Regions from separate parts of the Paraburkholderia sp. CNPSo 3076 genome, predicted to be linked through region 1. Evidence: predicted binding sites of a transcription regulator. Region 1 holds the regulator's gene; the other holds the start of a gene.
What was found. The regulator FliA, encoded in region 1, starts transcription of late flagellar genes. The targets are predictions, from matches to a motif close to CTAAAGTTTNNNNNNNNNNNGCCGNTA.

Region 1 (15,964 bases):
GCCGTCCCGCGTAGCCGGGGTTGTAAATCGCGCCCGGCGAGGTATTCACGGGCGGCGGAGGCGGCACGGCCGTCATGGGCTGCTGCGTGATCGGCTGCCGGTTGGGTAGGTAGGCGCAGCCCGCCAGCGTCGCGAGCGCCACAGCCGCCACGAGCGCCCGGGGATTGCCCGGATGCCGCGCGCGGATGCGAGGATGGTTTCGAACGGACTGCGACATATTCTTCACCGACTTGATTAACCAGAGAGACCTCAGACCTGCATCTGGCTGAGGGTTTGCAGCATCTGGTCAGAAGTGGTGACCGCCTTGCTGTTGATTTCGTAGGCGCGCTGCGTCTCGATCATGTTCACGAGTTCTTGCACGACGTTCACGTTCGACGATTCGACGTAGCCCTGGTTGAGCGTGCCCGAAGCGTTCTGGCCCGGCGTGGAAACCGTGGGCGTGCCCGACGAAGCCGTTTCCGACAACAGGTTCTGCCCGTTCGACTGCAGGCCGGTCGGGTTGATGAACATGGCGAGCTGCAGCGTGCCGATGGTCGTGTTGTTGCTCGAGCCCGGCGTCGTGACCGTCACCACGCCGTCGCTGCCGATGGTGAGCGAGGTGGCGTTGGCGGGCACCGTGATCGCCGGGATCACCTGATAGCCGCTCGCCGTCACGAGCTGGCCTTGCGAGTTGGTCTGGAACGAGCCGTCGCGCGTGTAGGCCGTCGTGCCGTCGGGCATCTGCACCTGGAAGAAGCCCGCGCCGTTGATCGCCACGTCCTTCGAGTTGCCGGTCTGCTGCAGATTGCCCTGCGTGTAGAGACGCTCGGTTGCCACCTGCTGCACGCCCGTGCCCACCTGGCTGCCCGAAGGCAGTTCGGTTTGCTGGGTCGAGTTCGCACCCGGCTGGCGCAGCGTCTGGTACATGAGGTCCTCGAACACTGCGCGCGAGCCCTTGAAGCCATTGGTGCTCACGTTCGCGAGGTTGTTCGAAATCACGTCCATTTGCGCCTGCTGGGCGCTCATGCCGGTGGCGGCGATGTAAAGCGATCGGTTCACGGTGTCTTTCTCCCGGTCCGGCCTCGCGCGCGGCGCGAGGCGGCCTTCATTTAACTTGAAATGGCTTAGCTGAAGTTGAGCAGCTGGTTCGCGCTCTGCTCGTTCTGGTCGGCGTTCGAGAGCAGCTTGGTCTGCATCTGGAACTGGCGCGCGTTGGTGATCATCGAGACCATCGCCGCCACCGGGTTCACGTTGCTGCCCTCGAGCGACTCGGTCGCGACCTGCACGGTCTGGTCCGCGTCGGCGGGGTTGCCGTCCGACGTGTGGAAAAGACCGTCGTCACCGCGCGTGAGCGCACCCGACGGCGGGTTGACGAACTTGATCTGGTCGATCATGGCGATCGCGTTGGCGGGGCTGCCCGGCGCAATGGCCGAAACCGTGCCGTCCTTGCCGATCGTGATCGCCGAACCGGGCGGCACCGCGATCGGGCCGCCGCCGCCGATCACCTGCAGGTTGGCGGCCGTGACGAGCTGGCCGTTTTCATCGACGTGGAGGTTGCCCGCACGCGTATAGGCCTCGTTGCCGTCGGCCGTCTGCACGGCCATGAAACCCTGGCCCTGGATCGCGATGTCGAGCGGGTTGCCGGTATGCGAAATCGCACCGGGCGTCATGTCCGAGCCAGGCGTCGCCGAGAGCACGTAGGTGCGCGTGGTCTGGTCGTTCACCGTCGAGCCGTCGCCGAACGACATCGGCACGGCGCGAAAGTTGGCGAGCTGCGCGCGAAAGCCCGTGGTCGAGACGTTCGCGAGGTTGTTCGCGACGACGGCCTGCTGCTCGAGCGCCTGGCTCGCGCCCGTCATCGCGGTATAAATGAGTCGGTCCATGATGTGCCCGGTACGTGGTTAGACGCGTTACATCTGCAGCAGCGTCTGGTCGACGGTCTGCTGCGTCTTGATGGTCTGCGCGTTCGCCTGGTAGTTGCGCTGGGCCGTGATCAGGTCGACGAGCTGGTTCGTCAAGTCGACGTTCGACGCTTCGAGCGCGCCGCCCGTGAGCGTGCCGTGGTTCGTGCTGCCCGGCGTGGAGACCTGCGCGACGCCCGAGGCCGCCGTTTGCTGGAACTGGTTGCCGCCCAGGTTCAAAAGGCCGTTCGGGTTGTTGAAGTTGGCGAGCACGATCTGGCCGAGCGCCATGGTCTGGCCGTTCGAGTAATTGCCCGTGATGGTGCCGTCCGCGCCGATCGAGAAGTTCGAGAGCGTGCCGCTCGCGTAGCCGTCCTGGGCGAGGTTGTTCACGCCGTTGGCCGAGCCGTACTGCGTCGTGCCCGCGAGGTCGAGCGTAAGCGACTGGGGCGTCGTGGAGCCGTCCGCCGGCGTAATGTTGAACGTGAGCGACGTGGTCCCGTTGGTCGTTGCCGTGCCCGAGGCCGTGATGCTCTGGAGCGCGCCGGACGAGCTGAACTGTGCCGTGCCGAGCTTCGTCACCGAGCCGGTCTGACCGGCATAAACGTCCCACTGGCCGCTCGTCGCGTCTTTCGCGAAATACATGTTGACCGTCTGGGTGCCGCCGAGCGTGTCGTAGGCCGTGACCGACGTCGAATACGTGTAGCTCTGCGAGTCGGTTGCGCTGAAGGGCGTCGTGGTCGGCGTCGTGGCCTGCGCGTTCAGGTTCAGCTGCGCCGTAATGTTCTTGGTCGCAACCGGCGCGATGTTGGTGGTCGGCACCTGCAGCGGCACGGTTTGCGCCGTATTGACCACGCCGGTCGAACTGGCGGCATAGCCCATCAGGTCATTGCCCGACGCGTCGGTGATAAAGCCGTTCTTGTCGAGCTGGAACACGCCGTTACGCGAATACGTGATCGTGCCGTTGTTCGACATCTGGTAGAAGCCATTGCCGTTGATGGCGACGTTCAGCGCCTGGCCCGTCGTGCTGATCGTGCCTTGCGCGAAGTCCTGCTGCACGGTCTGGAGCGACGCGCCGAGGCCGATCTGGTTGCCCACCGACGTCGCGATGGTGTTCGCGTAGACGTCGGCGAACTGCGCCGTGCTCTGCTTGAAGCCAACGGTGTTCGCGTTGGCGATGTTGTTGCCGATCACGTCGAGGTCGTTCGACGACGCGGCGAGGCCGCTCAATCCTTGCTGGTAGCCCATGTTTGTCTACTCCGCCTTTATCGTGTTCAGAGAATGGCGCCGACGCTCGAAAGCGCGACCGTTTTGCCGTTGGCGAGCGAGAGGCTCGCCGTGCCGTCCGACTGCTGGACCACGCCCTGCACCTGGCTCGCGACGAGCGCGGTTGCCGTGGCGGACTGACCGTTGGTCGTCGCGCTGGCGCTGATCGTGTAGGTGCCGTCGGCGACCGTGTTGCCCGAGCTGTCCTTGCCGTTCCAGGTGACCGGCACGGTGCCGGCCGACTGCGCGCCGAGGTCGAGGGTGTTGACGACCTGGCCTGCCGAATTGGTGATCGTGAGCTTCACGTCCGACACCGCCGCTGGCAGCGTGACGCCGAGTTGCGGCGATGTCCCGCTCGACACGGCGGCGCTGCTGCCCGGAGCGAGCACGGTCGAGCCGATGAGCAGCGCAGCCTGCGCGTTCTGGCCAGCCGAAAGCTGCGTGGAGAGCGATGACAGCGACGTATTGAGCTGCTGGATGCCCGAGACCGTGTTGATCTGGGCGAGCTGCGAGGTCATCTGCGAGCTGTCCATCGGATTAGTCGGGTCCTGGTTCTGCAATTGCGCGACGAGCATCCGCAAGAAGGTGGTCTGCAGGTCGCTCGCGCTCGTGCCGCTCGACGACGACGACGAACTCGAGCTCGTGCCGTTCATGGTGTCGAGCAGTTGCTGCGACACGGTGGCGGTGCTGCCGCCAATGGTTGTGTTGCTGGAACTCAACGCGTTCTCCCTCGATTGCGCTTCGTGCTTGGCGTGTGGGTGGCGGGCGCTCTTTCGTTTCGCGCCTGCTGGTCTCTTGTGCTTGCTGCAGTCTCTGTTGCTGCGGCGTGCCGTGCTTCAGGTTCCCGCTTTACGTTCCGATCGTGAGCGTCTTGAGCATCAGCGTCTTGGCCGTGTTCAGCGTTTCGACGTTGGCCTGGTACGAGCGCGACGCCGAGATCATGTTCACCATCTCCTGCACCGGATCGACGTTGGGCATCGTCACGTAGCCGTCCGCGTTGGCGGAGGGATTGTCGGGGTCGTAGGTCTCTTTCATCGGCGTGGGGTCGTCCACGACGCCGGTCACCCTGACACCGCCCACCTGCTGGCCCGAGGCCGTGCGCGCGCCGCCGAGCGGATTCACCGCGAACACGACCTGCTTCGCCTTGTACGGCTGGCCGTCGGGGCCGGTCGTGCTGTCGGCGTTGGCGAGATTGGACGCCGTCACGTTCAGGCGCTGCGATTCCGCCGTCATGGCGGAGCCCGCAACGCTGAAAATGTTCATCAGGGATGGCATGGTTTCGTTGACCTCACATCAGGTGCGCGTCACGCGCGCGTTGGTCGTTCATGGCTTCGTTACTGCGTTTTCCGGCTGCGCCGCGTGCGGCGATCAGCTCGAACCCGAGGTGATCGCGGAGAGCATCGTCTTGATCTGCTGCGAGACCACCGTCATGCCCGACTCGAAGTGCAGCGCGTTGTCGGCGAACTGCACGCGTTCGGTGTCGAGATCGACCGTGTTGCCGTCGAGCGCGGGCTGCACCGGCGTGCGGTACATGAGCTGGCTCTTGTAGGTGTCGGCCGGGCCGCCAGTCGGGATCAGCTTCGCGTCGCCGGCCATGTGGCCCGATTCCGTGGACGCCATCTGCATGCCGCTCGTCACGCCCGCGGGCTGCGCCATGGCAAGCGGCTGGGCGTTGCCGCCCGAGGTGGCCTTCATGCCCACCGTGCCGCCGGCGCCCGTCTGGCGCAGCGCGCCGGCCAGCGAGGCCGAGAAGTCCACGTCGCGCGCCTGGTAGCCCGGCGTGTCGGCATTCGCGATGTTCGAAGAGATCAATGCCTGCCGCGTGGCGCGCACATCGAGCGCTTCGCGCCCAAAGGCGAATTCGGCATCGAGTTTGTCCAGCATCGGGCGTTCTCCGTGAAACGAAAAGGATTCGGCGTGAGCGCGGCGGGCTCGCCAAAAGGCGGGGAAAGCGGCGCAAACGTTAGGCGCGTGGTCCGAAGGCCTTTGCGCATGGTGTGGAATATTAGGCGGGGGTGACAAGAACCAATCGGACGAATAGCCGGTAAAGCGCCCCTCTATTCGACGCTAGCGCGCGGGGGCCGCCGCCTAGAATGCGAGGCGTGTCAATGCATTCGATGGAGAACGACAATGCCGCAGACTGCCACCTTGCGTAGGCCGCACGCCGGCCTGGAGCGGCGTGCGCGCGCGCTGTCGTGGCGCGCGTCCTGGGCGTGCGTGCTCGCCTGCGCCTTGGGCGGAGCGCCCTTTGGCGGCGCGCCCTTTGGCGGCACGCTCGCTCATGCACAAACTCCGGCGCAACCTGAAGGCGCCGGCGGCCAGATTTTCATTGCGGGCCCCGGCGACCGCTCGGGCTCCGACGCCGCGCAGATGAACGCGCTGCTCGCGAGCAACGCGAAGAAGCCCGCCGCGCCGGCGGCCAGCAGTGCTCCCGCCAATGAGGCCGCGCCGCTGCGCGCGGCCAGCTACGCCGATCTGAATTCGCGCGGCGTGCCCGAGGATGCGCGCGCGGGCGTCGAGTCGAACGGCATGATCACGATTCCGGGTCCCGGCGAGCGCGCGTCCCAAGGCGACGCGCCGCGCATCGTCACGGTTCCCGCGCCGGGCGCGAGCGCCCAGCCCATGCGCGTGCCGGCGGCCAATGCGAACAACGCGGGCGCGCTGCAGCGCGTGAACCTGTCGAGCGCCGCGAACCGCGTCGCCCCGGTGGTCGTGGACGCCGGCGCGGCGACGCTCGCGGGCGCGAAGCCGGTTGCCAGCGCAAGCGCCGGCGCGCCGCCCAATCCCAATACCAGCGCCGTCGCCACGAACGTGCAGGCCACGCCGCCGGGCCAGCAGGACGGCGAATCGATCCGCGCCGTCGCGCTCGCCTTCCTGCAGCAGCAGTCGGCGGGCTTGCCGGGCCACGTGAGCATCACGGTCGCGCCGGTGTTTCCGCGCGGCCTCGCCGCCTGCACCTCGCTCGAGCCGTTCATGCCGCCGGGCGCGCGCACCTATGGACACACGACCGTGGGCGTGCGCTGCGTCGGCGCGAAGCCGTGGACGCTCTATGTGAGCGCGCGCATTGCCGTGGACGTGACGTACTACGTGGCCTCGCGCCAGATCGGCGCGGGCGAAGCCCTTTCGGCCGCCGATTTCATGCCGCGCGCGGGGGACCTCGCGAACCTGCCGCAGACCATCATCACCGATCCCAACCAGGCGACGGGCGCCGTCGCGCTCGCGCGCATTTCCGCGGGCCTGCCGCTGCGCACCGACATGCTGCGCAGCGCTGCCTCGGTCGTCATCGGACAGACGGTCAAGGTGATCGCCGTAGGCAGCAACTTCACGATCTCCGCCGAGGGCAGCGCGCTTAACAACGCCGAGCCCGGCCAGCAGGTGCGCGTACGCACGAGCGCCGGCCAGATCATCTCGGGCGTGGTCAAGGACGCAGGTACCGTGCAGGTGCAGATCTAGGGCCGTAAGCGCTGGTAAGGGGCCGGATCAGGGTGCGCTGAGCCCCGTCCGGCGGCCCGATCCGGCCGTTTCCGGCTTGGTGCGCCAGCACACGTAACAGCATGTAACGTTGGGATTTTCGGCTAAAGTTCCGCCCGACCTGTGCCGTTATCAAGGTCAAATCGATCAGGAACGCCCATCGTGAAAGTTGACTCCTCCACCCGCAATGATCCGCGCACGCTGCAGGATGGCCTCGCGCGCTCGCAAGCCGATTCGACCGGCGTAGGCGCCGCCAGCACCGACACCGCGGCCACCTCCGGCGCGGCAGGCAGCACGACTCCCGCCGCTCAAGGCGGCGCGAACGTGAGCCTCTCGTCGCTCTCGTCGACGATGCGCTCGCTCGCGGCGAGCGGTTCCGCCGACATCGACACGGCGCACGTGCAGTCGATCAAGGACGCGATCCGCAACGGCACGTTGCAGATCGATTCCGGCAAGATTGCCGACGGCGTGATCCAGACCGCGCGCGACCTCATGAAGCCGACGTCGGGCAACTGAAGCCCGATGCGCGAGCGCCGCGCAAACCTCGCTTTTTTGGTGCCTTGCAATGAAAGATGCCCTGTTGGCCACACTGATCGACGAACACGCCACGGTCGAGGCGTTCGCGTCGCTGCTCGCCTATGAAGAGAAGGCGCTCGTGTCGGCCGACGGCATGGAGGCGCTGCCGCAGATCGTCGAGCAGAAGACGACGCTCACGCAGCGTCTCGCGGGCCTGGAAAAGGCGCGCGACGCGCAACTGGCCGGCCTCGGCCTGCCAGGCGGCCGCAAGGGCATCGAAATGGCCTGCGACGGCGATGCGCGTCTTGCAAGCCAGTGGGCGCTGCTCAAGGGGTCGACGGAGCGCGCGCGCCGCAAGAATCTCACCATTGGCATGATGATCCGCACGCGCATGGAGCATAACCGCCGCGCGCTCTCGATCCTGCGCGGCGAAACGGGCAACGGCGCGATGCTGTACGGTCCCGATGGACGGCTGCCGGCGTTCGGGCTGTAAGCGCGCACGCAGATCGTTCGCCAAAGACAAAAGCCGAAGCGGCGATGCTTCGGCTTTTTTGTTTGCGCGAGTCCACTGCACCGACAAAAAGCCGGAGGGCTCACGCACTCCGGCTCTTTCACCGCACCAGCCCGCGCCGGCAGCCGCGCAGACCGTCTACCGCCTCAATTCTCCTGGCCGGCCCACGACATCTCGCGCAGCCGCGTGCGCAAGCGCGCCACCGCCTGGCTGTGCAGCTGGCACACGCGCGACTCGCTCACCTCCATCACCGCGCCGATTTCGCGCAGGTTCATGCCGCGCTCGTAATAGAGCGACATGAGCAGCTTCTCGCGCTCGGGCAGCCGCTCGATCGCCTCGACGAGCGCGCCGCGCAGGCTGCCGTCGAGCAGCGCCGAAAGCGGGTCCGAATGATCGACGCAGTAGCGGTCGAGGAACGGTTCGTCCTCGGCGGAGCGGTCGAAGTCTTCGTAGTAGATGAGCTGGCTGCCGTGCAGTTCCTGCAGCATGCTCTGATACTCGTCGAGCGGCATGCTCAGATGCTCGGCGATCTCCGTCTCGCTCGCCGAGCGCCCGAGCCGCTGCTCCACCTTGTGCACCGCGCTTTCCACTTCGCGCGAGGTGCGGCGCAGGCTGCGCGGCAGCCAGTCGTTGCTGCGCAGCTCGTCGAGCATCGCGCCGCGAATGCGCTGGCTCGCATAGGTCTCGAACTGCGCACCCTGATCTTCCTTGTAGCGGTTGGCCGCGTCGAGCAGGCCGATCATGCCGGCCTGGATCAGGTCGTCGAGGTCCACGCTCGCCGGCATCTTGGCGACGAGCTGCAAGCCAAGCCGCCGGACGAGCGGCGCGTACTTCGCAAGCACGTCGGCCTGCGAAATCTTTCCTTGAGCGTTATACATCGTGCTCTCCACTTCTCATCTCCCCTATTGGCGTCGTCGTGCGCACGTCAGACGTGCTGCGGCGACGTCCGCTGCGCGGGCGTATCGGTGCGCCAGCCCACATGGGACGGCGCGGACGCGGATGTTGCGTTGGGTGCGGGATGCACACCCGTCACGACCGCAACGAACGAATCGGCGTTCGCGGCGAGCGTGCTGTGTGCGGCGTTTGTTGCTTGCGTAGCGTGGGGCTGGACGCCGGCTTGCGGCGCGCCGTCCAGATCGTCGGCGGGTGCTTGGGCCGCCGCTTCATGTTCTTCGTCCGTCGCGCCGAATAACGCTGCGCTGGCGCGCGCCGTGGCCGGCGAGCACGCCGAGACCGCGGGTCGCATCGGCCAGTGCGGCAATTCGGCGGCCACGTGGCGGAAATCGCGCGCGGCGGCCGTCGACGGAAACGCATCGACGATGCAGCGCGCGAGCCTGAGCGCCTGCGCCATGTGCTGATCGGCGGCGACGCTTCCGGCGCTGTCGAGCGACACGCTCAGGTAGCGGCTCGCCACCCCCGCGAGGTTCTCGATCGCGGCCTGCGCGTCGCTTGCGTTCGCCACATGATTCGCGAGCACGCGGAACTGCGCGATCGCATGCGCGAAGTGCAGCCGTTTCATGCACGCGTAGGCGTCCGTGATCGACTGCGCACCGATGCGCATCACGATCAGCACGTCGTGCGCGTGCATGGCGAGCGGCGAAAGCGCGCCTTCGGCGTCGAGCTGCGCGTCGATCAAGACAATGTCCGCGGGACCCGAAATGACCTTCTGCAGCTGCGCGGCCGTGTACTGCGCACGGTTGTCGCGCGAGGCGGCCAGCACGCCGAAGCCGAGCGCATGGCGGCCCACGGCTTCCTCGAGCGTGCGCTCGCCGCGCATGACGGCGGCGAAGTTGCCTGCGCCGCGCACGCCGCCCACCAGCGCACAGACCGAGCGGGGTCCCAGGCACTCGTCGATCACGAGCACGTCCTTGCCCTGCGCGGTGAGCGCCGCGGCGAGATTGACCACCGTGGTCGTGCGCCCGGGCGAACCTGCACCGCCCGTCACCGCGACCACGCGCGAGCCTTCGCGCGCGAGAAGCCGCCGCAGCCCTTCGGCCTGATCGATTACGAACTTATCCAAACCTGACCTCGTGAGCCTGCGAATTCGAACGCGTCGAGAGTGCCGACAGCAGCGCCGGGATATCGTCTTCGTGCGGCACGAACGGCGAACTCTCTCGCGGAATGCAGAAAGCGCTGCGGATCAGGAAGCGGCGCGTCGCCACGTAAAGGTTCTCGGGGACCTTCTGGCCCGTGGAGACGTAATGCACCGGCAGCTTGTAGCGCAGCACGGTGTCGAGCGCGCTGCCGAGGTTGGTCGCTTCGTCGAGCTTGGTGAGGATGCAGCCCGTGAGCGGCGCGTCGTCCGGACCGCTCTGGTAGGCCTGCACGACTTCGTTGAGCGTGTCGCCGTGGTTGGTCGCCGAGAGCAGCAACAGGCGCTGCACCGGGCGGCCCGCGCCGCACAGCATGGCGATCTGGTCGGCCACGGCGCGGTCGCGCTGGCTCATGCCGATCGTGTCGATCAGCACGATGTGCTTGTTCTTGAGTTCGGTGAGCGCGAGCTGGAGGTCCGCGCCGTCGCGCACCGCGTGCACCGAAACGCCGAGGATCTTGCCGAAGATGCGCAGTTGCTCGTGGCCGCCGATACGGTAGCTGTCGGTGGTGAGCAGCGCCACCTTGCTCGCGCCGAAGCGCATCACGCAGCGCGCGGCGAGCTTCGCCGTGGTCGTGGTCTTGCCCACGCCCGTCGGGCCCATCAGCGCGAACACGCCGCCGCGCTCCATGAGCGCTTCTTCGTCTTCGAGCACGGGCAGGTTCGATTCGAGCACCGACTGGAGCCACTCCATGCCGGCCTCTTCGGTCTGCACGTCGGGCAGGCGGTCGATCATCATCTTCACGAGCTGCGCCGAGAAGCCCGCGGCGAACAGCTGCTTGGTGAGCGCGCCCTGCACCGGGCTGCGGCGCTGGCGCTCGCCCCACAGGAGGCCCGCGAACTGCTCTTCCATCATGCCGCGCATGGAGGCGAGCTCGTTCATCACGGTTTCGTTGACGACCTGCTCGATGCGCGCGCGAATCGCTTCGCTGACGGTTTGCGCCGCGTTGGCGCCATCGGCGCCCTGCGCATTGCGGTTGCCGGGCGCGGGGCCGGCGGCTTCCGGACCGTGGCCGAGACGCTGCGCGGCGCGGCGCGCGGCGACATGCGCGGCCTCGAGCGCCCAGTCGGGCGTGCTGGCATCGACGTCGTGCGGCAGCACCGGGTCGGCGACGCTGCCAAGACCGCGCGCGGCGGCGGCAGCGGGCGTCATGCCCGGCACGCGCGGCGCGTTCTGCTGGTTCGCGATGCGGCGGGCGTGGTCGATCAGCCAGGGGTTCGTCTCGGCCATCGTGCGCGGCGCATCGCCCGCCGGCGCGGCGGCGGCCTGCTCGAGCCGCGCTGCGGCTTCGCGTGCGGCGGCCTGGGCGCTCGCGTTCGCGGCCGGCGCCGTGGACGCAAACGATGGCGCAAAGGCCGGCGCGGCGAGCGACTCGGTCGCGGCCTGCAGCGCCATTTGCAGCGGCGAATGCGGATGCGGAACAGCTTGTTGCGATTGCGCGGCCTGCATCGCGGATTGCAGCGTCGGCGGCATCGCCGATTGCGCGGCCTGCTGGCCCGCTGCCGCACGTGAGGAAGGCGACGAAGCCGAAAGCGGCGCGAGGGCGGCGGACGCGGCCGCTGCTTCCTTGCCGAGCGAGACGGCGGTGTCGGCGGCGTGGTCGCCGTCGGCATCGGCGTCGGCGCTCGCGCCGCCATTTTCGACGCCCACTTCCGGGCTCGCGCCGAACACCGAGGAGAACACATCCGGCATGCCGCTCGCGTAGGGGTTCGCACTGCCGATCGGGGCGGCGAGCGCCGCGGGGGCGGCGCCAGGCGCGGTGCGCGGCGCGCGCGACATTTGCGTCATGGCGGCGGAGGGCTGTGCGAACGGGGCGCCTTGGCCACCCTGAGCCACGAGGCCGCCCAGGCCTTGCGCCGCGGCAGCATCGGCCGGCGCGATCGCCGCGAGATCGCGGTCCGCGAGCGCGACGATTTCGACGCTGCCGTCGTCGAGCGTGCGGTTCGACAGGACGACGGCGTCCGCACCCAACGCTTCGCGTACGAGCCGTAACGCGTCGCGGCTGGTGCCACCGATGAATTTGCGAATGTTCAAGCTAAGCCCCTGATGAGGTGAGCGGCCAATGCCGCCGCCGGTCGTCTGTTGCTGGAATGGCGCTGGATTGCTGCCGGCCTGCCGTCCTGTGCAAGGCCTTTTCCGATGTTGGAATTATTTCGAAGGTGAGCCCCCCATGATCGATGGATCAAGGCGGAGAAATGCGGGCAATTCGCGGAATCGGTGGCGGAGGGAGGCGGGCGGGGAAAAATTGCGCGCGGGAAGGCTCGCACGCGCCTCGGCTAATGAAAAAGCCCGCAAAAAGCGGGCTTCTTCTCATTCAGACGCGGCAGCGCGATCAATGCGCCCCAATCACGTTCACCACCTTCACGTTGCGCGTATCCGGCACCTCGGCATACGACAGCACCTTGAGCTGCGGCAGGCTGCGGCGCAGGAAGCGTGACAGCATGGGCCGCAGCGCATGCTGCACGAGCATCACCGGCGCGAGACCCAGTGCCTGCTGACGCCCCATCGCCTGCTCCGTCTGAGTGAGCAGCGTATGCGCGAGCCCCGGTTCGAGGCCGGGGTTCGGGCCCGAGGTGAGCGTCTGCGACAGCACGCGCTCGAGGTTCGCGTCGAGGCCCATCACCTGCATGTCGGCGTTGCCGGGGAACCATTGCTGCGTGATCGCGCGGCCGAGCGCGATGCGCACCGCCGCGGTCAGATCGTGTGCGTCGGTGATGCGCGGCGTGTGCTCCGCGAGCGATTCCATGATCGTGCGCATGTCGCGGATCGGCACGCCCTCTTCCAGCAGGTTCTGCAGCACCTTCTGCAGCGTCGTGACCGGCAGCACCTTCGGCACGAGGTCGTCCACGAGCGAAGGCGTGTCCTTCTGCACGCGCTCGAGCAGCGCCTGCACTTCGCGGCGCCCGAGCAGCTCGGCCGCGTGCATGACGACGAGGTGATTCAGGTGCGTCGCCACCACCGTGCTCGAATCGACCACCGTGTAGCCGAACACCTGCGCCTGCTCGCGCACGTTCGAATCGATCCACACGGCGGGCAGGCCGAACGCCGGGTCCGTGGTCGGCGTGCCGGGCAGCACCGCGCTCACCTGGCCCGGGTTGATCGCGAGCCACTGTCCCGGGTAGGCCTCGCCCGTGCCCACTTCCACGCCCTTCAACGCAATGCGGTAGGCGTTCGGGCGCAGCTCCAGGTTGTCACGAATATGGATGACGGGCGGCAAGAAGCCGATTTCCTGCGCGAACTTCTTGCGGATGCTCTTGATGCGCTTGAGCAGCTCGCCGTCGGTGTTCTTGTCGACGAGCGGAATGATGCGGTAGCCCACTTCGAGGCCGAGCGTGTCGATGAGCGCGACGTCGTCCCAGGTCGCCTCGGTGTTTTCGACGGGCGTAAGCGCGGCCGGCGCGGCGTCGGCGATCACGGCGCTCGCCTTCTTCGCCGCGGCGTTCTTCTTCAACGTGCGGCCAAGCTGGATCGAGCCGCCGCCGAGCAGCAGAAACGCGAAGTGCGGCATGCCCGGAATCAGGCCCATCATGACGATGATCGTGCCCGTGATCATGAGCACGCGCGGGTTCGTGAAGAGCTGGCCGGTGAGCTGCGTGCCGATGTCTTCGTTGGTCGCCACGCGCGAGACGATCACGCCGGCCGCCGTCGAGATGACGAGCGACGGAATCTGCGCGACGAGGCCGTCGCCGATGGTGAGCAGCGTGTAGGTCTCGCCCGCCGAGGCGAGCGGCATGCCGTGCTGCACGACGCCCACGATCAGGCCGCCCACGATGTTGATCACCATGATCAGCAGGCCGGCGATGGCGTCGCCGCGCACGAACTTGCTCGCACCGTCCATCGAGCCGTAGAACTCGGCTTCCTGGGCAATCTCGCTGCGGCGCTTGCGGGCCGCGTCTTCGTTGATGAGGCCCGCGTTCAGGTCGGCGTCGATCGCCATCTGCTTGCCGGGCATCGCGTCGAGCGTGAAGCGCGCGGAGACTTCGGCGATACGGCCCGCGCCCTTCGTGATCACCATGAAGTTGATGACCATGAGGATCACGAACACCACGATACCGACGGCGAAGTTGCCGCCCACGAGGAAGTGCCCGAACGACTCGATCACCTGGCCAGCTGCCCCCGGGCCGGTGTGGCCCTCGAGCAGCACGATACGCGTGGAGGCCACGTTCAGCGAGAGCCGCAGGAGCGTGGAGAACAGCAGCACGCTCGGGAACGCCGCGAAGTCGAGCGGCTTCATGGTGTACATGCTGACGAGCAGCACCATCACCGAAAGCGCGATGTTGAAGGTGAACAGCAGATCCAGCAGGAACGGCGGCAACGGCAGGATCATCATGCCGAGGATCATGCAGATCAGGATCGGTCCCGCCAGCGCGCGCAGATTCGTGCTTTGCAGCATCTCCGGGCGCCGCGCGAGGAAACCGGTGCGGGCGTTCATTCTGTTGCTCCTTCAGTGCCGTCGCGCGCCGGGTTTGTATCGGCGCGGCCAGCGGTGTTCGATGCGTTGTTTGCGTTCGCCGCGTTCGCCGCGTTCGCCGCGTTCGTGGAATTTGCCGCGTTCGCGCGACTGGCGGCCTCGGCGGCCGCGCGCTCCTCGGGTGTGAGCGCTTCGTCGGCTTCGCTGGCTTCGTCTTCGCCGCTCATCGCGCCCTTGTCCATTTCGGGTGGCACGTCGAGGTCGGTCGGCTCCATCGGCACGTCGCCGCCATGCTCGCGAAAGCGCTTGAGCTGATAGACCCACGCGAGCACCTGGGCGACCGCGCCGTAGAGCGGCCCCGGAATTTCGCGGTTGAGGTCGACGTTGTAATAGAGCGCACGGGCGAGCGGCGGCGCTTCGAGCAGGGGCACGTTGTTCTCGGCCGCGATCTCGCGGATGCGTGCGGCCACGAGGTTCACGCCCTTGGCGACGACCTTCGGCGCGCGCATCTCGCCATCGGCGTACTTGAGCGCGACGGCGAAGTGCGTCGGGTTGGTCACGACCACGTCGGCCTTGGGCACCTGGGTCATCATGCGGCGGCGCGCGGCGGCGCGCTGCTGCTGGCGAATACGCCCCTTCACGTGCGGATCGCCTTCGTTTTCCTTGTGCTCGCGCTTCACTTCTTCCTTGGTCATGCGCAGCTTGCGGTAGTACGACCAGAGCTGGTACGGCACGTCGAGCGCGGCGACCACGAACATGCCGGCGACCGTCATGCCGCAGCACACACCGATCAGATGCATCGCGTCGGCGAACGCGCGCGGCGCGGGCTGCATGGCGAGCCCGAGGATCTCGTCGCGCCGGCTCCATAGCGCCCAGCCGCCGATCACGCCCACCACGAGCGTCTTGGCGAGCGACATGCCGAGCTGGATCGGCCCGTTCACGGAGAAGATCCGCCCCAGGCCCGACATCGGATTGAGGCGGCCGAAGTTCGGCTGAAGCGCCTTCGTCGAGATGAGCCAGCCGCCGAGCGCCATCGGCGCGAGCAGGGCGGCGAGCCCCGTGAGCGCGAGCACCGGCATGAGCGCCATGAGCCCCTCGCGCGCGGCGACGCCGGCGCCGATGAGCATGCGGCTTGTTTCGAACGCCCCCGCGTGATTGAACGTGAACGCGCCGCGCATCATGGCCTGCAGATGCTCGCCGATCGTGCCGGAGAGCATCCACGTGCCATAGAAGCCCGCCGAGAGCAGCGCGAACGTCGCCAGCTCCCGGGAACGCGGAACCTGCCCCTCCTCCCGCGCCTTTTCGAGGCGCTTGGGAGTGGCGGATTCGGTTTTCTCGAGGTCGCTGTCCTCAGCCACGCATGCTCCGGTCGCGGGCACGCGCCGCTCGTCGCGGCTGCGCGGCTGGCGCGCGCCCTTTTTCAGTGACAGCGATTATTGCCGCCGGAGCCAAGCAGCGATTGACGGAGTAGGACGGGGAAATCAGGGTATTTCGGCCGATGGAACCGGGGCGGCATCACCGGCGAACGCCGGCGCGCGATGCGCGCACGCGCTCGCGGGCCGCAAACTTCACGGCGAACGCCCCCGGGCGCCTGCAATTTCAGAACGCGACGTAGGGCGCCTTGCCCCCGGACGCGGTCATGTCCATGCCGTAGTAGACGTAGCGGCCGTAGAAGAACGACAACCCCAGGTCGAGCGCCGCCGCCGAGCCGAACTGCCCTGCCAGGTTGTTGGCCGCATAGTTCGCGCCGCTGCCGAGCAATGCGTTCCCGTTCGCAACATTGAAGCTCGCGGTGCCGGTCGTTGCGCCGTTATTG
Region 2 (15,964 bases), on a different contig from region 1:
ATGCACGCGCCGCAGCGGATGCATTGCAGCGTGGCGCGCAATTGCTCGTCGGCGTAGGCCTGGCTGCGGCCGTTGTCGAGCAGGACGAGATGCACCTCGCGCGGGCCGTCTTTCTCGCCTGCGCGGCGCGGGCTGCTGATCAGGTTGAAATACGTCGTGATGGGCTGGCCCGTGGCCGAGCGCGTGAGCAGGCTCGAAAGCGGCACGATGTGCTCGAGCTTCGCCACCACCTTTTCCAAGCCCATGATCGCGATATGCACGTCGGGCACCGTGGTGGAAAGGCGCCCGTTGCCTTCGTTTTCCACGAGCCAGAGCGTGCCCGTATCGGCGGCGGCGAAGTTCACGCCGGAGAGGCCGATCTGCGCATCCACGAAGGCGCGGCGCAGCGCCCGGCGGCCCGTTTGAATGAGCGTGTCCACGTCCTCCGTGAAGGGCGTATCGGGGATGTGCGCTTCGAACAGGTGCCCGATGTCGCCCTTCGTCTTGTGGATCGCGGGCATCACGATGTGCGAGGGCTTTTCGCCCGCGAGCTGCACGATGTACTCGCCCATATCCGATTCGATGCAGTCGACGCCGCGCTCCGCGAGGTAATGGTTGAGCTCGATTTCCTCGCTCGCCATCGACTTGCCCTTGATCACGCGCGTGGCCGCGTGACGCTGCGCGATGGCGTGGACGATGCGGTTCGCCTCAATGGCGGTCTCGGCCCAATGCACCTGAATGCCGTTCGCGCGCAGCTTCGTTTCCAGTTGTTCGAGCAGTTCGGGCAGGCGCGCGAGCGCATGCTGGCGCACCGCTTCGCCGAGATCGCGCAGGGCTTCGAGTTCGTCCGCCTCGGGGAACTGCGCGGCGCGCTTGCCTTGCAGGAAGTCCATCGCGCCGCGAAAGCTCTTGCGCAGTTGCGGGTCGTCGAGCGCCGTGCGTGCGCGCTGGCGGAATTGTTCGGTCGGGACGAAATGAAGCGTGTTTTCCTGCGAGGTCTGCGTGGTCGTGCTCATTCGGCGGCTCCGTGCTGCACACCCGTTTCGCGATCCTCATCGGTCACGACGACGACCCACAGGGCGCGGGGACCATGCGCGCCATAGGCGGTGGTCTGCTGGATATCCGAGGTCTTCGACGGACCCGAGATCATCACGAGATTGGTGGGCATGCCGTCACGCCAGCGCTCCGCGGCCACGGCGGCGTGCAGGTCGGCGTGCAGCGTGTTCGCGTGAATCAGCGCGACGTGCAGCGGCGGCACGAGCGAGACCGTGCGCGGCGCGTTCGCGTCGGGCACGACCACGAGCGTGCCTGTCGCCGCGAGACCCGAGCGTGCGACGGTGAAGCCCGCGTCGATGGTGTCGAAGAGTTCGGCCTTCCACTGCTCGATCGGCTGCGCGTAACTGCGCGCCTGCACGGCAGCCGGTAGCGCTGCCTCGAGCGCCAGGCCTTCGGCGCAGGCGGTGTCGAGCAGCAGGCTGCGCACGCCCGCCGCTGCGAGGCGCGCAGCGAGATGGACGGCCCACGTTGCGGCGCTCGCGCAGATCACCTCGGCGTGCGCGGCTTCGAGCATGCGCTGGAACTGCGCGATGCGTTCGTTCAGCGCTAGCGGGGCAAGTGCCCGGCGCCCGGTGAAATGCGCGTCGATGCGGGCGTCGAGCGCTTCGAGCGTCGTCGCGGGTGCGGCGGGGGCATGGCCGCGCAGGCGTTGCAGCATGCGCGCACGCGCGCTCATCGTATCGACGTTCATGCGGCCTCCCCGCCGGTGCGGCGCCAGAGGAACGAGGCGAGGTGCTCCACGGCGAGCGGCGCGCCCTTGTGCGCCGCCGCGTGGCCGATGTTGAGCAGGCACCCGCAGTCGGCGGAAACGAGTCGCTCGCAGCCCGTGGCGCAGGCGGAGGCGATCTTGTCGGCGACCATCGCGCCGGAGATGTCCGGATGCTTGAGCGAGAACGTGCCGCCGAAGCCGCAGCATTCCGATTCGCGTTCGTGCTCGATGCGCGTGACGCCCGGCAGCGCATCGACGGCTTCGATGCCGTGCACGCGCGTGCCCATCTCGCGCCGCGCGCCGCAGGAGGTATGCAGCACGACGCGCTCTTCGGGCTGGCGGACGGCACCCTGCGCGCCATATGCGTGGAAATCGACGTTCAGCACGCGTACGAGGAATTCCGTGAGTTCGTACACGCGCGCCGAGAGTCCCTCGGCGCGCGCGGCGTTGGCGGCGTCGCCATCGAACAGCGCGGGCCAGTGGTGGCGCATCATGCCCGCGCACGAACCCGACGGCACGATCACGGGCCAGGGCTTTTCGAAGAATCCGAGTTGCGCGAGCGCGACCTCGCGCGCCTGGCGCGGGTTGCCGCTGCTGTAGGCAGGCTGGCCGCAGCAGCTCTGGCTGCGCGGGAAATGGACCGTGAGGCCTTCGCGTTCGAGCAGCTTCACTGCGTCGAGGCCGGCTTGAGGCGCGAACAGGTCGACGAGGCAGGTGGCGAACAGATAGACGTCGGTGGGGCGCTCGGTGGGGTATTGCCGTGGCTTCATGTCTCGCTCGGTGTCTTTGCGCGCTTTCGTGCCCCTTCCCCGCGGGCCCGGGGCCGGGCAGGTTGAGGACGAGCGCTGGTTTGGGCGCATAATTCCCGCTTCCGGCGAGCGGTTCAAACTGGTTGGACCACCTGCTGCAAGTTAGAACGAGGCTCAGGTATGACAATGAGGGACAGGGCGGGCTCGCGCGGGCGCGTGGAGACCGTGATGCGTCAGATGGAGACGTCGCTGCTCGACGGCACCTGGCGCGCGGGAGCGAAGCTGCCTTCCGAGCGCGTGCTCGCGCTGGAATACGACGTGGCGCGCAACACGGTGCGCGAGGCGATCCAGCGCCTGGCCGCGCGCGGCCTCGTGCAAAGCCGCCCGGGCGCGGGCGTGTTCGTCACCGACCAGCTGCGCACGGGGTTTGCGTCGCCCTGGGGGCAACTCGTGGCCGATCATCCGGCCTTGCGCGAAGACATCCTCGAGTTTCGCCGCGTGCTGGAGGGCGCGACTGCGTATTTCGCGGCCCTGCGCGCGAGCGACGAGGATCTCGCGCGCATTCGCGCGCTGATGCAGGAGCTGGAGCGCACGCGCGAAGTGGACGACAAGGCCGCCGAAGCCGACACCGACGCGAAGCTGCACGAGGTGATCGCGCAGGCCTCGCACAACGCGATGTTCCTGCATCTGCACACGAGCGTGCTGGGCGTGCTGCGCGAGCACATCACGATCAACGGCACGGGGCTGCGCGTGCAGAACGAAGACGCGCCGGACCAGTTGCTGCTGCAGCACCGCACGCTGTGTGACGCGATCGTCGCGCGGCGTCCCGAGGAGGCACGCACGGCGATGCAGACGCACATCGACTTCGTGCGCACCCGAGTGGGAGATGAGATCGGCTGGCCCGAAAGTGGTCCAACCAGTGACGAAGCGCAGCGCGCCGCGCCAGCGGCTGCGCAGGCGGGCAAGCCGGCGCGCAAAACCGCGCGCAAGGCGTTGGGCGGCAAAGAGAAAACGCCAGCCGCCCGCGCTGGCCGCGCGAACGCTGCTAAAGTCGGCTGATCGGGCCGACGGGCCTCATTCCGGGCCGCAGGCAGAACATAGCCGCATCAGCAGGAGGAACAAATATATGAACGAACGCGCCGCGCAAATCGTAGCGTTGAGCGCCGTGACGCTGACCGTCAGCGACATCGCGCGGTCGATGCCCTTTTACGAGGCGCTCGGCTTCGTGCAGAGAGCCGGGCCGGCGGTGCCGGGTTTTGCGTCGTTCGAACTGGGCGGCGCGGCCGGCGCCTGCTATCTGAACCTGCTGGAGGGGCCGCACGGCGCGGTGAACGGCTGGGGCCGCGTGATTCTCTACGTCGCCGACGTGGACGCCTTTTACGCCCACGCGCTGGCGGCCGGCGCCAGGCCAGAATTCGCGCCGCGCGACGCGCCGTGGGGCGAGCGCTATTTCCATCTCGTCGATCCGGACGGCCACGAGCTGAGCTTCGCCAGGCCGCTCACTTGAGCCGCCGCAATGCATTTGAAATATTCGTGACACTCGCTGCGCCGATAGTGGCGCGAGTTGACAGCATATCGACCAAGGAGAGAGTCGCCATGAATGAACTGGACCGCACGATGGACGCCGAACAAGGCGATGAGCAACAGCAGGAAGCCGAACTGCATCGCCGCCGGCGTCTGAACGAAGAGCTCATCGACGCCTACGACGAAGAGCTCGAAATGGAGGTCGACGACCGGCTGCAGGAGAGCGGTCTGCAGATCAGCGACGAGGCGCGTGCGCTGCGCCGCGTCTATTTCCGCGAGCTGATCCGTCTGCAGGGCGAGCTCGTGAAGATGCAGGACTGGATCGTGAGCACGGGGCACCGGCTCGTCGTGATCTTCGAGGGACGCGACGCGGCAGGCAAGGGCGGTGTCATCAAGCGCATCACGCAGCGCTTGAACCCGCGCATGTGCCGCGTGGCCGCGCTGCCCGCGCCAAACAACCGCGAGCGCACACAGTGGTATTTCCAGCGTTACGTGCAGCATTTGCCGGCGGGCGGCGAAATGGTGCTGTTCGATCGCAGCTGGTACAACCGCGCGGGCGTGGAGCGCGTGATGAACTTCTGCACCGACGACGAATACGATGAGTTCTTCCGCTCGGTGCCCGAGTTCGAAAAGATGCTCGTGAGGAGCGGCATCCAGATCGTCAAGTACTGGTTCTCGATCACCGACGACGAGCAGGAAGTGCGCTTCCAGAGCCGCATCGACGATCCGCTCAAGCAGTGGAAGCTCTCGCCGATGGACCTCGAAAGCCGCCGCCGCTGGGAGGCCTACACACACGTGAAGGAAGTGATGCTGCAGCGCTCGCACATTGCCGAGGCGCCGTGGTGGGTCGTGCAGGGCGTAGACAAGAAGCGCGCGCGCCTGAACTGCATTCACCACTTGCTGAGCCAGGTGCCGTATCACGAGATCGAGCACCCGCAGGTCACGCTGCCGGCGCGCGTGCATCATCCGGATTACATTCGCCAGCCGGTGCCGGAGGATATGTTCATTCCGGATATGTATTGAGGGGTTGGCCCGTTCGCAGCATTCAATTAAAAACCGCGCTCCCCTCACAGGGAGCGCGGCTTTCTTTCTGGCCGTTCGTGCTCAGAACACGTGCTTGAACACCCAATAAAGCGCGCCCGCCAGCACGATCGAAGCGGGCAGCGTGAGCACCCACGCCATCACGAGGCTGCGCACCGTATTCCATTGCAGGCCCGAGCCGTTCGCGGCCATCGTGCCCGCCACGCCCGAGGAGAGCACATGCGTGGTCGAGACCGGCAGACCGTACACGTCCGCCGCGCCGATCGTCACCATCGCCACAACCTCCGCGCAGCCGCCCTGGCCGTAGGTCAGGTGCTGTTTGCCGATGCGCTCGCCCACCGTCACCACGATGCGCTTCCAGCCCACCATCGTGCCGAGTCCCAGCGCGATCGCCACGGCGACCTTCACCCACGTCGGGATGAATTTCGTCGCGTGGTCGATCTGGCTGCGGAAGTTGTTGATGGACTTCAGGTCGTCGGCCGAGAAGGGCACCGCCTTCTGCTTGTCGAGCAGGCGGATCGCCTCGGAAACCACGTACATGTTGTTGCGCACGTTATCGACGACCGACTGTGGCACTGCCGCGAGCGAGCCGTAGCCGTGCACCTGTTCGGCCACCTGGTTCGACAGCGCGGCGAGCGCGGGCACCGTCGTGCTCGAAATCGTGCGGCGGCCGATGAAGCGTTCCACGTCGGCGCGCGGATCGGCGGGCGCGGCCACGCCGTTCGTGTAGCGCTCGAGCGCGCGCGTGGCGTCGTGCGCGACGGCGACGAAGGTCTGCGTCTGTTCGGCCGTCACGGCGCGGTTCAGCGCATAGGCCGTGGGCACCGTGCCGATCAGGATCAGCATGATGAGGCCCATGCCCTTCTGGCCGTCGTTGGAGCCGTGCGCGAACGATACGCCCGTGCAGGTGAGGATGAGCAGCGAGCGGATCCAGAACGGCGGCGGTTCCTTGCCCTTCGGCTCCGAGTAGAGCGCGGGCACGCGCACGACGGCCTTGAGGATGAGCAGCAGCAGGCCGGCCAGCAAAAAGCCGACGATCGGCGAAAAGAGCAGCGACTTGCCCACGCCGAGCGCCTGGCTCCAGTCCACGCCGCTCGTGCCGTTCGCGCCGTGCATGAGCTGGTTCATGAGGCCAACGCCAATGATCGAGCCGATCAGCGTATGTGAGCTGGACGAAGGCAGGCCGAAATACCACGTGCCCAGATTCCAGATGATCGCGGCGATGAGCAGGGCGAACACCATGGCGAAGCCCGCGCTGCTGCCCACCTGCAGGATCAGTTCCACAGGCAGCAGTTGCAGGATGCCGAAGGCCACCGCGCCGGTGGAGGTGAGCACGCCGAGGAAATTCCACGCGCCCGACCACATCACGGCGATATTGGGCGAAAGCGAGTGCGTATAGATGACGGTCGCGACCGCATTCGCGGTATCGTGGAAGCCGTTCACGAACTCGAAGCCGAGCGCGATCATGAGCGCGATGCCGAGCAGGATCCAGGGCATCGCCGAGCTTTCGCGCACCGCCGAGAGGTCGTCGGCGAGATGCATCCCCACGTACACCGCGCCTGCGGCGATGACGATAAGGAAGGCGAGCAGGCTGGCGTTGCGCCCGCGTGCGGGGGCGGCGCCCGGTTGCGGTGACAGGGAAAATTCTGGCATGGCAGGCGGGCTCCTGGGGGAGGGAGTGGGCAAAGGTTTCGCCTTCGATCGTGACCCGCCCAGGTGTCCGTTTGATGACGGATTCGTGCCAGCCATGCCCGATGCATGCCCGACGGACCGGCGCTCCATCGAATGAATCGCGCCGTCAGCAAGAGGATTGCGCAGATGCCAAAACGGGTTCTTTCGCTGCGTCTTCTGGTGCACCGCTGGGCCCACGCGCGGGCGAAGGCGGCGACGCGCCTGATCGGCAACTATCCCTTCTTCGCGGGTCTTTCCGGCACGCTCGTCGCGACGGTGATGGCGATCCTCACCTACGCGGCGCTCTACGAGGGCCGCGCCGAGGAGCTGCGCCACGCGCAGGAGAACTCGCGCAACCTCGTGCAGCTCATCAGCAACGACATTGCCCGCAACGTCGAGATTTACGACCTGTCGCTGCAGGCCGTGGTCCAGGCGGCGCAGCAGCCGCAGACCTGGAGCATGCCCGAAGCGCTGCGCCAGCGCGTGCTGTTCGACCGGGCGACTGCGGCGTCGAGGCTCGGCGGGGCCTACGTGATCGACGCCACGGGCCATGTCAAAGCCTCGCGCAGCAACGCCTTCGACGCCTCACCCGCCGGTATTTCGTTCGCCGACCGCGATTACTTCATCGCGCAGCAGCGCGACCCCCATGTGGGCCTGTTCTTTTCGAAGCCGTTCCATTCCCGCCTGCGCGGCGGGGCGCTCACGATCGGGCTCACGCGCCGCATCAACGCGCCCGACGGCTCGTTTGCGGGCGTCGCGCTGCTCGGGGTGCGCCTCGACTATCTCGATCAGCTGCTCGAGCGCATCGACCTGGGCCCGGGCGGCCACCTCTTCATCCTGATGCGCGACGGCACGTTGCTCGCGAGCAAGCCGCCCTCGACGCGCGGCGCCGGCTCGAGCTACGCGGACCTGCCCAATTTCGCGTTCTTTTCGCGTCGCGACGCCGGCACCTATACGTCGCACTCGGCCATCGACGGGGTCGAGCGCATCTACACCTTTGCGCACGTGGGCAACTCGCCGTTCATCGTCGTCGTCGCGCCCGCCGTGGAGGATGTGCTCGCCGGCTGGCGGCGGCGCAGCTATATCGCGCTGGTGATGACCACGGTGTTTGGCGGCGCATGGGTCGTGGTGTCCTGGATGCTCGCATTCGCGCTGCGCGACAAGGTGGTGGCCGAGGGCAAGCTCCTGCGCCTCGCCGTCACCGACCCGCTCACGGGGCTTGCGAACCGCCGCGCGCTCGACAGCCGTCTCGCGGAGGAATGGCATCACGCGGTGCGCGAACGCACGCCGCTTGCCGTGCTGTTTTTCGATATCGACCACTTCAAGCTCTTCAACGACACCTACGGGCACGCCGCCGGCGACGAGGTGCTGGTGTTCGTGGCCGGGCGCATCGCTTCAGGATCGCGGCGCGCAACCGATCTCGCCGCGCGCTTTGGCGGTGAAGAGTTCGCGGTGGTGCTGCCGGGCACGGCGCTCGACGCCGCGACGCGCATGGCGGAGAAGATCCGCAAACGCATCGAGTCGGACAAACTCACGCTGAGTGGTACGCACCATGGGTGCGTGACGGTGAGCGCGGGGTGTGCGAGCTGCAATCCGCCGGAGGGCGGCAGCGGGGCGAAGCTGCTGGCCGCTGCCGACCACCTGCTCTACGAGGCCAAGGAAGCGGGCCGCAATCAGGTCCGGTCGCAGCAATGGACGGGCGAGGGGGCGCAGCCGCTGGTGGACTCCGAGGCCGGAACCCGAGGCCGCGATGCGCCCGCAACGCGAGGCTGAGGCGCGCCGGCTTTCGTGCGGCGCGCGACGCCCTCCATCCCGTTCAGCGCGCGGATTTCGACAGCCGGTGGCCGAGGCCGAGGTTCGAGACGATCTGCCAGGTATAGACGCGCGAATAGTGCACGCCGAACTGGCGGCCGATCAACTCGCGCACGCGGCTATTGGTCCACGCATCGCTCGCGAAGCCGTGCTCTCGAGCGGAGCCGTGCAGGGCGCTCGCGATCCAGCCTAGCGCGGCTTGATCGAGCACCGAAGGACGGCCGCCCACGCTCATCTGCTGGAGCGCGGCGAGTCCGCCGTCCTCGACGATGGACTTGTAGCGCCTCACCGTCTGGGCGGAAAGGTGGAGTGAGTCGGCGACGCTATTCACGGTCGCGCCTTCCATCAACATCTGGCCGGCGGCCATTCTTCTCGCGACGCTCGGCAGGTTCTCGGTTCGGGTAAGCATGTGTTCACTCGTCGACGAAAGATTCCGGACACGCGGCAATGCGGATGTGCCGCTCCTGTAACCCTTCCTGCAAGCGGGTCTTGTCGCTTGCCATGGACCCGGCGCCGGTGCGGTGACGCGGGAGCATGACGGACGGCGAAATCGACGCCCGGTGAAGGGCGCTTGTTGCGAAACGCCTCGGTGTTCCGCAGCGGATATTAATAATTGTTTTTGTAGGGAATGTGTATAGCTAGCGGAAAAATAGTCTGCTTGACTTGTGGATAATCCTGAACTAATGGGAAAAACAACCGACTCGCCTTGGTCAACAATGGACGCCGCCATTTCGTGCCGATCCCGCAATGGGAAGTTTGCTCCCATTGCAGCCAGTTAACCTGACTTAATTGCTCAAAGATTGGAAAGCAACACTCCGCATTGTTTTGTATGACTAATTCGGTATTCAGCATATATTGAGTTGAACCGCTCTTATCCAATATGAATTAAATAGCGGCGGTCGCACCTTTAGATGTTTGTTAGCGTGTTCGGCCGCTGTCTGGTAAAAAATGGCATGCCTCGGCATGTGTGGCGACGGCGATGGAGCAATTTCAGGGAGTGATTTGATTTTTTTGTGCAGAATGTTTTCGCAAACATTTCGAATCGATTCCAATGCGGATTGGATTCGAATGAACGAATGCAGAATGCCGGATTCGCCGCGCAGCGTATCGCGTATCGAAACGGGTCCCTGAATCCTGCCGGGCCGCCAAATGCGTCTGCGCTTTTCGTCACACGATGCGCGGCATGGGCGGCGGCCCGCTTTCTGGCCGCTGCGGATGAATCAAGAACTCGATGAAAAGGTAAGTCGTTTGTTGCGCCGCGCTGCGAGCCGGCGCTCACTCGTGCCGTACGGTGCGTTTCATGCCCTGTTCGCGGGCGAGGTGCCGTTGCGGGTGCGTTACGAAAAGCTCGAGGCGGCGGCGGCCGCGTTGTGCGAGCCGCGCGAGGCCGACTATGCCTCGCTGCTCTCGACCGATTCGGGCCTGCCCGGCCCGGACTTCTATACGCGCTTCAAGCGCCTGCATACCGAGCGCTACTACGAAACGCTCGGCGCGGACCGGCATCGCATGCTGCGGCTTGCCGAAAAGCGTCAGCTCGCCAACGAGGAACGCGAGCGTGTGTATGCCCATTACCTGCGCTGTGCGGCCGAAGAAGCCTGCATGAACAGCGCTTGACCCGTGAGAGCGGCGCCATGCCGCTCTCTTGCCATTCACGATCCACACAAGGAGGCTACATGTCCACGCGCTATCGTTCTTCCGCGCCGCTGCTCGGCGCCATACTCGTGCTTGCCCTCGGCGCGTCGCCGCAGGTGCCGCTGTTTGCGCAGACGGCGTCCGATGCCGCGCCTGACAGTGCGCCCAACGCCGCGCTGCAGATCGGCGAGGTGCAGACCACGGCGACGGTCGTGAGCATCGACGCCGCCACCAATTCGGTCACGCTGCGCGGCGCGCGACGCAACCTGGTGACGGTCGCCGTCGATCCGGCAGTCGGCGACGTGAGCAAGCTCAAGCCCGGCGATCATGTGAACATCCTCTACAAGGAGGCGTTGCTGCTGCGCGCCGAAAAGATGGCCACGAGGGGCATACGCTCGCGCGTCGATACGGTCGCGACCACGCCCGCTTCCGGTGGCATGACGGCGACGGCGCGCAGCGTGCAGGTGATCGCGACGGTAGAGAAGATCGACCGCAAGAGCCGCAAGGTCGCGTTGCGCGGACCGAACCGCACGGTCGTGGTGGTGGCGCCGCCGGACGTGCCGCTCGAATCGATCAAGGTGGGCGACAGCATTCGCGCCGACTATGTGGGCGCGACCGCCGTGCATGTCACGCGCGACGGCCAGAACTTGCAGTGAGGCAGTGACGCCAGGGCGGCGTGGCTAGTCGGCGCGATTGCGGTCGCGCACGAGGATCGACACGTAGATCGCCGTGCAGACGATGATGACTGCCACGCCGGCAATCACCTTCTGGTGGTCGAAGTTGATGAGGCCGACCACCGCGATGGCGATGCCGGCGGCCGAGCCGAGCGTGCCCATTGCGGCCACGAAAATGCGCAGCTTGCTCCAGACGCGATGGCGCCGCTCGGGACCTGCGCCTTCGATAAATCGATGCAGTCGATCAAACATGGCGGCTCTTCCGGGTTGGGTAGAAGTCGGTCATACGGGCTCGAATGAATGAGCGGCCTGGACCAGATTAAGTATAGCCAGCCCATTATTACGCGTTCTTTCATTTGCCTGCGCGCTATCGCGCCGGAATTCCCGATCGTTTTTTGCGCGCGTTTAAGTTTGTCTTAATTTTCGCTCGCCATGATGGAGCGGTCGGGTCGATTCGATAGTTCGATTCGCGGTTGTTCTTCACGTCCCCTGTTGGCCGCCGATTCGTTCGGCGGCCTTTTTTTTGTCTGTCGTCGACGTTTGCTAGCGTCGAGCCCTGCGTATTCACGCGTCATTTGTGGTTCGTCGCGAGGGCGCCCGCGCTGTTTGCGCCGCCAAAGAGCTGTGTCAGATATTGCTGGTTGTTGTTCATGATCGACATGAGGTTATTGAGCGCGGTGAACTGGCGGTTGAATTTCGCGGTGAGCTGGGTTGCGCGCACATCGAGCATCGACGACTGCTTTTTGATGTCGTCGAGCTCCTTGTTGATGGCCGTGCTGCGCCGCTCGATGATGCCGCTCGACTGCACGTAGGGCGTAACGGCGCTGTTGAGTTTCGCAGTCATGCCGCCGCTGCCGAACAGCGCCGCAATCGCACTGTTGCCCGGCTGCAGCGCCTTCTTGAACGTCTCGTCGTCGATCTGAAGCTTGCCGCTCTTGTCGAGCTTGATGCCGATCTCGCCCAGCGAATGGGTCACGCCGTCGCTGCCCTTCACGCCCGCCGAAACGACCGCTGGCAGACTCGCCGCGAGGGTGCGCGCGATCGAGTCGCCGAGCAGGGCGCCCGCTTGCGCGCTCGTCGAACCGGTCGCGGCCGTGTAGGAGGTCAGCCCGTTCAGTCCATCCACATAGCTGTTGTACGCCTTCACGAAGTCGCGGATGGAGGTGCCCGTCGCTTCGGTGTCGGGGGCGATGGTGAGCGTTTGCTTCGTGTCCACCGAGGCGCTTGCGAGCCTGATCGTGATGTCGCTCACCACGCCTTCGACCGTGTTGCTTGCGCTCGTGACGCGCGTGCCGTCTATGCGCAGCCCGGCGTCGCCGGCTGCCTCGACTTCGCGCATCTGCGAGGAAGCGAGGCGCGCATCGAGGCCCGGGCCCGCTTGCACGTCGATCGCGTTGGCCGCGCCGGTCTTGTTCGCGGTCAGCACGAGGTGCTGACCGTCGGCGCCGTTGACGATCGAAGCCGTGACGCCGGGGTTGTCCTTCGCCCGGTTGATCGCCGCGACGACGTCGGTGAGCTTGTTGCTGCCTGCGGCGATCGTCAGATGCATGGACTTGCCGCCCATCGAGATGTCGAGGCTGCCTTCGCCGAGCGTCTCGCCGGTGTCGAAGCTGTCCGTGGAGAGCTTGTGCGCCGTCGCCAGGCGATCGACTTCGACCGTGAAGCTGCTCGCCACGGCGTTTTTGCCGGCCACCGCGCTCAAGCCCTTGTCCTTCTCGCTCGTCGTGGCGGTGAAGCGTTGCAGCGCGGCGCCGTCCTTGAACGGCTCGAGTGCGGTCTGGAGCGCAGCGAGCGCCGACTTCAGCGTGCCGAGCGCCGATAGCGTCGTGTTGCTGGCGGTCTGCTTCGCGCTGAGGATGGCGCTTGGTCCCGCGATCTTTGCGTTGACGAGCGCCTTGACGAGCTGATTGACGTCGAGCGAGGAGTTGGTCGCGCCGCTGATGATCGACTGGGCGGCGTCGCTCAGCGCGCTGTTCGCGCTGGCGGTCGTGGTGTTCGTGATCGTGCTTGCCATGAAAGAAGTCCGTTCGTCCTGGTGCGTCGAGTCGACGGAACGCGCGAGTGCGCGGCCATGCTTTCATTACGACAAGCTTTCATGAAACTTGATGAAAGAAATGAAAAGATTTTGAAAAGTGCGCGACTTGCACTGCCCGGGCAGCCGGCCGCCCGCTTCAGACGTGCTCGGGGAAGCCCGAGCGGCCCTGCGTGAGGTCGGTCAGCGTGTTGCGCGCGGCGTCCACGGCGGTGGCGGGCAACTGGATCGTGAGGCGGACCGTCATGGCGTACTGGCTTTCCACGAGCGTGAACTGCTGCTGGTCGATCCAGTGGCGCACGCGGGTTTCGTCGGGATAGCCGAGTTCGACGGTGAGGCGCGCCTGCGCGATGCGCTCGACGCGTTCGGCCCCATGCAAGGCGCTGGCAATGGCGTCGGTATAGGCGCGCACGAGGCCGCCCGCGCCGAGTTTCACGCCGCCGTAGTAGCGCACCACGGCTGCGAGCACGCCATCGAGGTCATGATGGCGCAGCACTTCGAGGATCGGGCGCCCGGCGGTGCCGGAGGGTTCGCCGTCGTCGGACATGCCGGACTGGCCGCCCGCGAGCAGCGCCCAGCAAACGTGCGTGGCGGTGGGATGTTCGTCGCGCAGACGGCGGATTTCAGCCATGGCCGCTTCGCGGTCGGCTACAGGAATGGCGTGCGCGATGAAGCGGCTCTTGCGGATCTCGAGTTCCGCGGTGACGGGATGGGCGAGCGTGAAAGTTGGCACAAGCGGGTGGGCACTGCAGGCGAAATCACCATGTTAACCGATGCGCACAGGCCGGCTTTCGACGTCCGTCCCCAAATTTTGCCAGTTTATGTAATGGTGCTTTGCGCGAGACGCTAGTGACGCCCCGGCCTTCAGCCCGGATAATGCACGGCATGACGGATCTAGCTCTGGCTGGAGCGAAGCCGAACTCCTCATTCGGTGATCCGTCATAGTTCTTTCTCTCGCGGCGCCGCTGCACCGTTGCGGCAGACGCGATGCTCCAAAGCACAGAAGCCAAAAAAATCCCCGGTCGGACGGGTGTCACGACCAGGGGTCACAAGGCTCGCCTGTTCTCAAGAGGCAATCCCACCTTACGTCCGCAAAATTGCGTCCGCAATCGGAAAAAAAACCTGGTGCGCCTGGCGCTCGAAGGGCGCTAGTGTTCTCATTCGCGCGCAAAAAAAATCCCGGCCATCTCTGGCCGGGCAATGAGAATACACCGTGCGCTCCGGGGAACGAAACGCCCATCAACGTTACCCGCGGGCCGTATGGCCGGCAACACTTCCTCATTACCTGCAATTACTGACGTCTGCCTTTCTGGCCGCGCCCGGCGCGCGGCGCGGCAGGCCGGATCCGCCGTGTGGCGGGCATCGCGGTAGAATTGATTCGCAGGTCGAACGATATCCGTGCGCTCGCACGCACATGGCGAAGTAAGGCCCCGAAATGCGCCGAGGCCGGTCTCCCCTGGGGAAGACCGGCCTCGGTGTGCCGCTTCAGGCGCCTCCGGAGAAGACGGCGCCTGGATCACGCGTACGTCATGCGGATCAGTAACGCGGCGGGGGCGGCGGACGACGGTCGTCGTCGCGGTAGTGCTGGGGACCCGGATCGTGGGGGTGATGGTGCATCCACTCGTCGTGTTCCCAATAACGGTGGCCGTCGTAGTAACGGTTTTCGTGCCAGCCGATCGAGACGTGCGCGTCCACCGGCATGATGTGCGGTTGACCGTATTGCGGCGCCGATTCGGCACGCAGCCCATACGGGCCGGATTGAGCGAAGGCGCTCGATGCGCCCATCAGTGCGCCGCCGGCGATCAGTGCTGCGGCGATGGCGCGGGCGGGGGTCTTCCAGCTCTTCGTATTCATGAGTTACCTCTTCTTTGGTTGCGTCGTCTGTCACGTGGCACCGGAATGCCTTTGTGTTGCGACCACGGTTCAAAGCTTATCGGCCCGAAGCGGAGGAATACGTGACCACTTGTAAGCTTTCGTTTCATACGATTCTTCATGCGAGAAAGGCCGGTTTGACAGTCGGCCCTTGATGCAAAAAGGATTAAGCGTCACGCCTGACAATCGGGAACAAGCCATAGGGGGTCGTGTTGTCAACTGACGTTACATTCGGGCGGCGCTGCCCGCCCGAATGCGTCACTTGTACCGGCCAGCAGGTCCCGCTGTCGTTCTTACCGGGGTGTTTTCCGCGCGGGTTGTGCGCCAGCGACGTCGATTGCGCTTTGCGAACCTAGTTGCGCGCGCAACTCATATTTCTGGATCTTGCCCGTGGCCGTGCGCGGCAGTTCGCCGAATCGCACGGCGCGCGGCACCTTGAAGTGCGCGAGAAAGAGCCGGCAGTGCGCGATGATTTCCTCGGCCGTGGCGCTCGCGCCGGGCCGCAGTTCGACGAACGCGCAAGGCACTTCGCCCCACTTCGGGTCGGGCATCGCCACGACGGCGGCGAGCGCGACGGCCGGATGGCGATACAGCGTGTCTTCCACCTCGATGCTCGAAATGTTCTCGCCGCCCGAGATGATGATGTCCTTGCTGCGGTCGGTAATGCGCACGTAGCCGTCGGGCGTCATCACGCCGAGGTCGCCCGTGTGGAACCAGCCGCCGCGGAACGCTTCTTCCGTCGCGCGCTCGTTCTTCAAATAGCCCTTCATGCAGATGTTGCCGCGGAACATGATCTCGCCGAGCGTTTCGCCGTCGGCGGGCACGGGTTTCATCGTCTGCGCATTGCGCACGCTCACGCCGCTTTGCAGGTGATAGCGCACGCCCTGACGTGCGGTGAGGCGCGCCTGCTCCTCGTCGGGCAGCGTCTGCCAGCGCGCCTGCACCGCGCACACGGCAGCGGGGCCGTACACCTCGGTCAGGCCATAGACATGCGTGAGTTCGATGCCGATCGCCTTCATCTTCGCGATCACGGCCGGCGCGGGCGGCGCGCCGGCCACCATCGTGTGCACCGTGTGAGTGATGCCTTCGCGATAGGCTGCGGGAGCGTCGGCGAGCGCGCCCTGCACGATGGGCGCGCCGCAATAGTGCGTGACGCGCTCGCTGCGAATGAGGTCGAACACGAGCTTCGCGTCGAACTTGCGCAGGCACACGT

Region 2: a site for FliA is predicted at 12,928-12,954, ahead of fliD (flagellar filament capping protein FliD). Genes of this name have one in related genera too.

The regions. Positions count from the first base shown of each region.
Region 1 covers NZ_JAPMAL010000015.1:16,503-32,466, forward strand. Annotated here, with positions in the region: gene M3A49_RS18210 (flagellar basal body L-ring protein FlgH) at 1-235, opposite strand, end outside; gene flgG (flagellar basal-body rod protein FlgG) at 250-1,038, opposite strand; gene flgF (flagellar basal-body rod protein FlgF) at 1,104-1,862, opposite strand; gene flgE (flagellar hook protein FlgE) at 1,890-3,074, opposite strand; partial or broken gene M3A49_RS42695 (hypothetical protein) at 3,069-3,128, opposite strand; gene M3A49_RS18230 (flagellar hook assembly protein FlgD) at 3,155-3,799, opposite strand; gene flgC (flagellar basal body rod protein FlgC) at 3,996-4,421, opposite strand; gene M3A49_RS18240 (flagellar basal body protein) at 4,515-5,030, opposite strand; gene flgA (flagellar basal body P-ring formation chaperone FlgA) at 5,277-6,599, shown strand; gene flgM (flagellar biosynthesis anti-sigma factor FlgM) at 6,780-7,133, shown strand; gene M3A49_RS18255 (flagella synthesis protein FlgN) at 7,183-7,626, shown strand; gene M3A49_RS18260 (RNA polymerase sigma factor FliA) at 7,791-8,522, opposite strand; partial or broken gene M3A49_RS18265 (MinD/ParA family protein) at 8,882-9,664, opposite strand; gene flhF (flagellar biosynthesis protein FlhF) at 9,657-11,771, opposite strand; gene flhA (flagellar biosynthesis protein FlhA) at 12,070-14,169, opposite strand; partial or broken gene flhB (flagellar biosynthesis protein FlhB) at 14,301-15,506, opposite strand; gene M3A49_RS18285 (DUF3443 domain-containing protein) at 15,748-15,964, opposite strand, start outside.
Region 2 covers NZ_JAPMAL010000003.1:60,595-76,558, reverse strand. Annotated here, with positions in the region: gene M3A49_RS04125 (LutB/LldF family L-lactate oxidation iron-sulfur protein) at 1-995, opposite strand, end outside; gene M3A49_RS04120 (LutC/YkgG family protein) at 992-1,711, opposite strand; gene M3A49_RS04115 ((Fe-S)-binding protein) at 1,723-2,514, opposite strand; partial or broken gene M3A49_RS04110 (FadR/GntR family transcriptional regulator) at 2,722-3,375, shown strand; gene M3A49_RS04105 (VOC family protein) at 3,620-4,000, shown strand; gene ppk2 (polyphosphate kinase 2) at 4,111-5,040, shown strand; gene M3A49_RS04095 (inorganic phosphate transporter) at 5,122-6,711, opposite strand; gene M3A49_RS04090 (sensor domain-containing diguanylate cyclase) at 6,877-8,502, shown strand; gene M3A49_RS04085 (helix-turn-helix domain-containing protein) at 8,546-8,950, opposite strand; gene M3A49_RS04080 (hypothetical protein) at 9,757-10,155, shown strand; gene M3A49_RS04075 (hypothetical protein) at 10,215-10,829, shown strand; gene M3A49_RS04070 (DUF2964 family protein) at 10,854-11,099, opposite strand; gene fliD (flagellar filament capping protein FliD) at 11,419-12,861, opposite strand; gene M3A49_RS04060 (IMPACT family protein) at 13,019-13,612, opposite strand; gene M3A49_RS04055 (hypothetical protein) at 14,416-14,733, opposite strand; gene M3A49_RS04050 (acyl-CoA synthetase) at 15,045-15,964, opposite strand, start outside.